DNA from 2 places in the Paraburkholderia sp. A1RI_3L genome. Region 2 is predicted to be linked to the other one. Evidence: riboswitches for the same ligand, from Rfam matches in the RefSeq annotation. Region 2 holds a riboswitch; the other holds the start of a gene.

Region 1 (3,406 bases), on a different contig from region 2:
GTCGCGATGCACATCGCGAGCGCTCGTTTCAGGGGTGGCCATATCGATCTCCAGGAAAAATCCGGTCAGTGGCACGCAGGCAGGTCGGCTGCCTGGAGGACGTCACCGCTCGCCGCATTTTCGACGAAGGCGACGACGCCGAACGACCCACGCGAGGCTTTGAGCGCGTCCTGGGCGTCGGCCGGCAAGGCGATCTCGCGCTCGATGTGCGCATGTCCCGCATCCAGCGCGACAGGGCCGATCCATTGGCGCACCACGCGATCGTGATGCAGGGTCGCACCGCTGTTCTCGCCGGCGCGCACCTGCGTCGTGAGCGCGTTCTCGTAGACGGCCACGTAGGCGTCGAGCGGACCACGCTCGCGTGCGCCGTGAGCCGTGAATTGCGCATCGACCACGACATGCATCGGTTGCGTCGACGCTGCCGCGCCCATTACGCCCATTACTGAGGAAGCCGAATCAGTACCAGCCGGTTCGAGCGTGATCGTGATGTCGGCTGCGGCCGGTTCAGAGCGCACCTGCGCGACGAGTGCATCGAAACTCGCGGCATGCGACCAGTTGCGCAACTCGCGTCCCGAAACGAACACTTCGGGCGTGTAGACGAGATGACCTCCGGCGCGCTCGGCGAGACCTTGTTGGCGTTCCGTAAAACTGTGCCGCGAAAAGCGATCGGTCCACCCGAGGCTGTTCCAGTAATCGACGTGCAGCGCGAGCGGCACCACCCCGCTCGCCGTGCCGCCGTCTTTCCACTGGCTCAGCCAATGGTCCGCGGGCGGGCAACTGCTGCAACCTTCGCTGCTGTAGAGCTCGACGAGCGCGACACGATGCGCCGGGCTACGCGCCGTGCAGACCGACGCAGCCTGCGCCGCGCCGCTCACCGCCCATACGAGCGAGAGCGCCAACGCCCGTATGCACCGCGTGCTCATCCATCCGTATCTGGTCTGCATCACCGGCTCCAATCGAGGAAACTGCACGTTGGTCGGTGGTGTGAGCCACTTATGACAGCGCCAGCGAAAATTTTTTGTGCCGACGCAAACGCAATGCCGATAGCAGCCACGAGCCGGTATACGGACGCGGTGCTATGATGAATTCGTTCCATCTGCTCAATGCCTCGCGCGACACGCGCTTGCGCTAACGCCTGTTTCTCCCATGCCCGCGCCCCGCACCCGAATGCCGAGTCTCATGCGTCGCCACCGCCGAACGGGCGTGGCGAGCGCACGCGCTCGCCGTACGTTCGCGCGAGCGTGCCTTGCCGGTCTTGCCGTCGCGCCGCTCTCCACCGCCCGGCGCCCGATCTGAACCAGCCCTCCCTCAAGCTTATGGAGCCGGCCGGTCGGGCTCCGGGCCAGTCGCATCCGCAAGCTTTTCTTTTCTGGATCGAACAGGAGAACCGCTGTGAAGAAGAAAAAGATCTGCTATCTGACCGAGCTCGAAGTGGCCCGCCTGACGAAATTTGCGGCCGAGCCCGCGCTCGCGCATCAACGTCAACCATTGCTCGATGAGTTGCTGGAGCATGCGGCCATCGTGGATGCGCACGAGATTGCGCGTAATGTGGTGACGATCGGATCGCAGGTCGTGCTGCTCGACGAACAGACGGGCGAATCCATGACGTGGACCGTCGTCTACCCACCGCAGGCCGACGTGGCGCACGGACGGCTCAACGTGTTTTCGCCTGCGGGCCACGCGCTGCTTGGTGCGAAGCGTGGCGAGCACATTCACTTCACGACGCCGGGCGGCGTGCAGAAGGCGATGAAGGTCGACAAGATCCTGTATCAGCCCGAGGCGGCCAACGACACCGCGTCGTGAAATTGCCGCGGCGCAGCGCCGCCTCTGGTGCGCCGAAAAGGTCTGGCAGCGGGTCCAGATGCCTATACAGGACCGGTACAAGGCGGGGTGCGGAACGGGTTGCCAAGCTGCAACCGCCCGGTGTATCTTGACGGCTGCTTGCGCGGGGGTCCTGCGTCGGCGTCGCTTCGGCGACGCTTGCCGCGGGTGAGAAATACCCTTTGAACCTGATCTGGATAATGCCAGCGCAGGGAAGCGTCCGGGTTTCGCCTCGGTTTCATCGGCTTTCGGGCCACCTCTTCTCGCGAAATCCGTCCACGTTCATTTCGTCTCCTGCGTAGCGAACCCACATCAGGAGAGATGCATGAACGCGAACCCAAAATTCCTTTCCGCTGACGCGCGTGTGGACGCCGCCGCCGTCGAACCGCTGCCGAACTCACGCAAGGTCTACGTGACCGGCTCGCAGCCCGACATCCGCGTGCCGATGCGCGAAATCACCCAGGCCGACACGCCCACGGCGTTCGGCGGCGAGAAGAATCCACCCGTCTACGTTTACGACACCTCCGGTCCCTACACCGACCCCGAAGCGCGCATCGACATCCGCGCGGGTCTGCCCGCGCTGCGCCAGCGCTGGATCGAAGCACGCGGCGACACGGAAGCGCTGCCGGGCCTCTCGAGCGCCTACGGCCGCGAGCGTGCCGCCGACGCCGCCACCGCCGAACTGCGCTTTCCGGGCCTGCACCGCACGCCGCGCCGCGCGAAAGCCGGCCGCAACGTCACGCAGATGCACTACGCGCGCCAGGGCATCGTCACGCCGGAAATGGAGTACATCGCGATCCGCGAGAACCAGCGCCGCGCCGAATATCTGGAAAGCCTGCGTGCGAGCGGCCCGAACGGCGAAAAGCTCGCCGCGATGATGGGCCGTCAGCATCCGGGCCAGGCGTTCGGCGCCACGGCGTTCGGTGCAAACGCGCCGAAAGAGATCACGCCCGATTTCGTGCGCGAGGAAGTGGCGCGCGGCCGTGCCATCATCCCGGCGAACATCAATCACCCGGAAACGGAGCCGATGATCATCGGCCGCAACTTCCTCGTGAAGATCAACGCGAACATCGGCAACTCGGCGGTGACGTCGTCGATCGGCGAGGAAGTGGACAAGATGACGTGGGCCATCCGCTGGGGCGGCGACACGGTCATGGATCTCTCCACCGGCAAGCACATTCATGAAACGCGCGAATGGATCATTCGCAACAGCCCGGTGCCCATCGGTACGGTGCCGATCTATCAGGCGCTCGAAAAGGTTCACGGCAAAGCAGAAGAACTCACGTGGGAAATTTTCCGCGACACGCTGATCGAGCAGGCCGAGCAAGGCGTGGACTACTTCACGATCCACGCCGGCGTGCGCCTGCCTTACGTGCCGATGACAGCCAGGCGCATGACCGGCATCGTGTCGCGCGGCGGCTCGATCATGGCCAAGTGGTGTCTCGCGCATCATCGCGAAAGCTTCCTGTACGAGCACTTCGAAGAGATCTGCGAAATCATGAAGGCGTACGACGTGAGCTTCTCGCTGGGCGACGGCCTGCGTCCCGGCTCCATCTACGACGCCAACGACGAAGCGCAACTGGCC
Region 2 (3,406 bases):
CGACGGGTAACGCGACGTGCCGAGCAACACGCGGCTCGCGAGGGTTTCGCCGTAGAGCGTGAGCGCGTCGGCAGGAATGGAGGTGGTCATGGCAGACAATCCTTTGCAGATGACGGCGAAGGTGCGGCGCCGCTCAGCCGCCCGCGACAGGGGTAACGACATCCAGCCGGTCGCCGGGCTGGAGCGCTCGCGCCGCATGCTGCGCGCGCGCGACGAAATCGCCGTTCAGCGCCACCGCAAACGGCGGACGCGCGCCGAACGCGGCGAGCGCGTCGGCAACGGTCGCGCCGTCGGGCAACGAAAACGGCTTCTGGTTCACGTGTATATCCATGGTTCGCTTTCTGTCGGTTCGCTCACGCGGGCTCGATCGCGTTCAGACCGGCTCCTCGGCGTGCTCGAGATGAAAAAGGCTGGACCAGCGGGCGTCGCTGCGCCACTGCGCGAACGCATCGGCATCCGCGATGCTGCCCTCAAGCAGCGTCTGTGCGAAGCGCGCTGCTGCGTTGGCCACTTCCGGCGCGATCATGTAGCCGTGCCGATACAGGCCGTTGACGCGCAAGGTGCGTGCGCCATCCCAAACGAGCGCGGGCCGGTGATCGGGCAAGGTCGGACGGCATTGCGAGTTCAGTTCCAGGATGCGCGCCTCGCCGAAGGCCGGATGCACCGAAAACGCCGCGCTCAGCAGTTCCAGCGCCGAGCGCACGCTGACGGGCGACATGTCTTCGCCTTCGATCTCCGTCGCGCCGATCACGTACACGTCGTCCTGTTTGGGCGCGATATAGATCGGATAGCGCGGATGCAGCAGCCGCACGGGCCGCGTAAGCGAAATGCCCGGCGCGTGCACGCGCGCCACCTCGCCGCGAATGCCGCGCAGCGTGGGCCAGACCGGCTTGCCGCCCAGGCCGCGGCAGTCGATCACGACACGTGCGTCGGGATACGCCGTGCCCTCGACCGCGCTGTTCCAATGCGTATCGACCTTACGCTGGGCGAGCCCGGCCGCGAGTGCACGCAAGGCCTGGCGGTTGTCGAGCTGACCTTCGTTGGGCAGCAGCCATCCTTTCGCGAAACGGCCAGCGAGCGCCGGTTCCGCGTCGCCTACCTCGGCGCCCGCCAGCGAGACGAACCCGCCTTCGACGAGCCCCGCCGGCGCATTGGCGCGAACGCGCCGCTCGAACAGCGGCGCCTCGGCGCGGTCGGCATGGTGCCAGACGACGAGCGTCCCGTTGCGCTGCAAGAAGACGGGTTCGGGCAATTCGGCCAGGATGCGCGGCCAGCTTTCCAGCGAAGCCACGCCGAGTTCCGTAATGAGCACTTCGGCGACGGCGGCTTCCGCAAGCGGCGCGAGCATGGCGGCAGCCACCCACGCGGCCGAGCTGCTGCCGTCGGCGTCACCGCGATCGTAAAGCGCCACGCGATGTCCCGCGCCGGCAAGCTGCCACGCGACGAGGCGGCCACAGAGCCCGCCGCCGACCACGGCGAAATCCGGTCGGACAGCGGCGTTCATGAGCGCGCTCCAAGCGACGCGCGTTGCGTGACCATAAGCGCGGCAGCGCGACGAACGCGCCGGTGAAAGCAAAGAACTGGAGAATGAGCGGTCATCGTATCCTTTCCGTACGGCAGGCTGCACACGTACACAAGGACGAAACCGGCTGGCGAGGCCGGCCGGACGCACTCCGATATGTGATGAAGGAGCGCCGCCCGGCGGGAGACTGGACGCATGGGCATCCAGCGGGACTTTCCCGAAACTTCCCGCGCCGGTATTACCCGGATCGGGTGCGAAGGGTCTCTCTCAGCCTCGTCGCTGGCCGCCGCGTGCTGCCGGCCGGCGCGAAGCACCCCTGTTTCGTCAGCGGCCATTAGACCATAAAAGACAGAACCGCCGCAAACGAGGCAGGACGCCGCAGGGCGCGCGGCAGGGCCGCCGAATAGGGAACGCGCGGCGGGCTCTGGCACAATGCCGTGGACCCGATTAAGGCGTGTTTAAGCGGTGCCGGCCAGAATCCGCCAGGTCACCGCGCGCGGGGAATGCCCTCACCGCCCGCGCCGTGTCAGGATCCGCAAACCCGCCGTTGGGCCGGCATCTCAATCCGATATCAGGAAGCTCATGACCAATCCCACCTCCAGCCCTACGTCCAGCCAGACCGACCGCGTCTCGGCGTGGAGCCTCATCAAGCCCTACTGGGTGTCCGAGGAACGCAAGATCGCCTGGGGTCTGCTGATCGCGATCATCGTGATGAACCTGCTGCTCGTGGGCATCAATGCATGGTTGAACAACTGGAACCGCGATTTCTACAACGCGCTGCAAAGCAAAAACGTGCATGAATTCCCGCACCTGATGCTGATCTTCACCGGCCTCGCGTTCGCATTCATCATCATCGCGGTGTACACGCGTTATCTGCGCCAGATGCTCGGCTTTCGCTGGCGCCAATGGCTCACCACGAAGTATCTGCAGGAGTGGCTGGGTGAAGGCACGTTCTACCGCATCGAGCGTGACCGCCTCACCGACAACCCCGACCAGCGTATCGCCGTCGACCTCGATTCGTTCGCGACCACGACGCTTGCCCTCACCCTCGATCTGATCTCCACCATCGCCACCCTCGTGTGGTTCTCGATCGTGCTCTGGAGCACCGCGGGCGCGTTGACGGTGATGCTGGGCGGCACACCGGTCCAGATTCCCGGCTACATGCTGTGGGCCGCTATCGCGTACGCCGTAGTGGGTTCGATCCTCACGCACAAGGTGGGGCATCCGCTGGTGTCGATCAACTACCAGCAACAGCGCGTTGAAGCCGACTTCCGTTTCGGCCTGATCCGCCTGCGCGAGAACGCAGAGCAAATCGCCTTCTACGACGGCATGCGCACCGAAGAAGCCAGCGCGAAGGACCTCTTCAGCCGCATTCGCGACAACTGGTGGCGCGTGATGAAGTACACGAAGCGGTACTCCTTCGTCGTCAACTTCTATGGCCAGATTGCGAATATCTTCCCGATCGTCGTGGCGTCGCCGCGTTATTTCGGAGGCGCAATCAGCTTCGGCACGCTGATGCAGATTGCCGGTGCCTTCGGCTCCGTGAGCGACTCGCTGTCATGGTTCGTCAATAGTTACGGCACCCTGGTCGAGTGGCGCGCCACCGTCAACCGTCTTCGCGAATTCAAGCGCGTGATGCACCAGCCGCATCTCAAGGAATCCGTATTGCCGGCCACCGAGCACGGCGGCATCAACCTCCATTACGTCGACGAAAGCCAGCTCGTCACGCGCGGCCTCACGCTCGCGCTGCCCAACGGCGAAACGCTCGCGCACGTGCGAGACGTCGCCATCAAGCCCGCTTCGCGCTGGCTCGTGCGCGGCCCGTCCGGCTCCGGCAAGAGCACGCTGCTGCGCGCGCTGGCGGGCCTCTGGCCGTTCGGCAGC

What was found. Region 2 has a riboswitch for thiamine pyrophosphate ahead of PXJ20_RS00745 (FAD-dependent oxidoreductase). Riboswitches for the same ligand answer to the same signal wherever they lie in the genome.
Region 1: linked by a shared signal. The riboswitch ahead of thiC (phosphomethylpyrimidine synthase ThiC) and the one ahead of PXJ20_RS00745 (FAD-dependent oxidoreductase) in region 2 are both predicted to bind thiamine pyrophosphate.

The regions. Positions count from the first base shown of each region.
Region 1 covers NZ_JARCHA010000003.1:284,627-288,032, reverse strand. The annotation lists gene PXJ20_RS11090 (cytochrome b/b6 domain-containing protein) at 1-42, opposite strand, end outside; gene PXJ20_RS11085 (DUF1223 domain-containing protein) at 66-944, opposite strand; gene PXJ20_RS11080 (GreA/GreB family elongation factor) at 1,393-1,803, shown strand; TPP riboswitch at 1,938-2,054, shown strand; gene thiC (phosphomethylpyrimidine synthase ThiC) at 2,147-3,406, shown strand, end outside.
Region 2 covers NZ_JARCHA010000001.1:150,495-153,900, forward strand. The annotation lists gene PXJ20_RS00735 (thiazole synthase) at 1-90, opposite strand, end outside; gene thiS (sulfur carrier protein ThiS) at 134-331, opposite strand; gene PXJ20_RS00745 (FAD-dependent oxidoreductase) at 374-1,504, opposite strand; TPP riboswitch at 1,730-1,850, opposite strand; gene PXJ20_RS00750 (ABC transporter ATP-binding protein/permease) at 2,105-3,406, shown strand, end outside.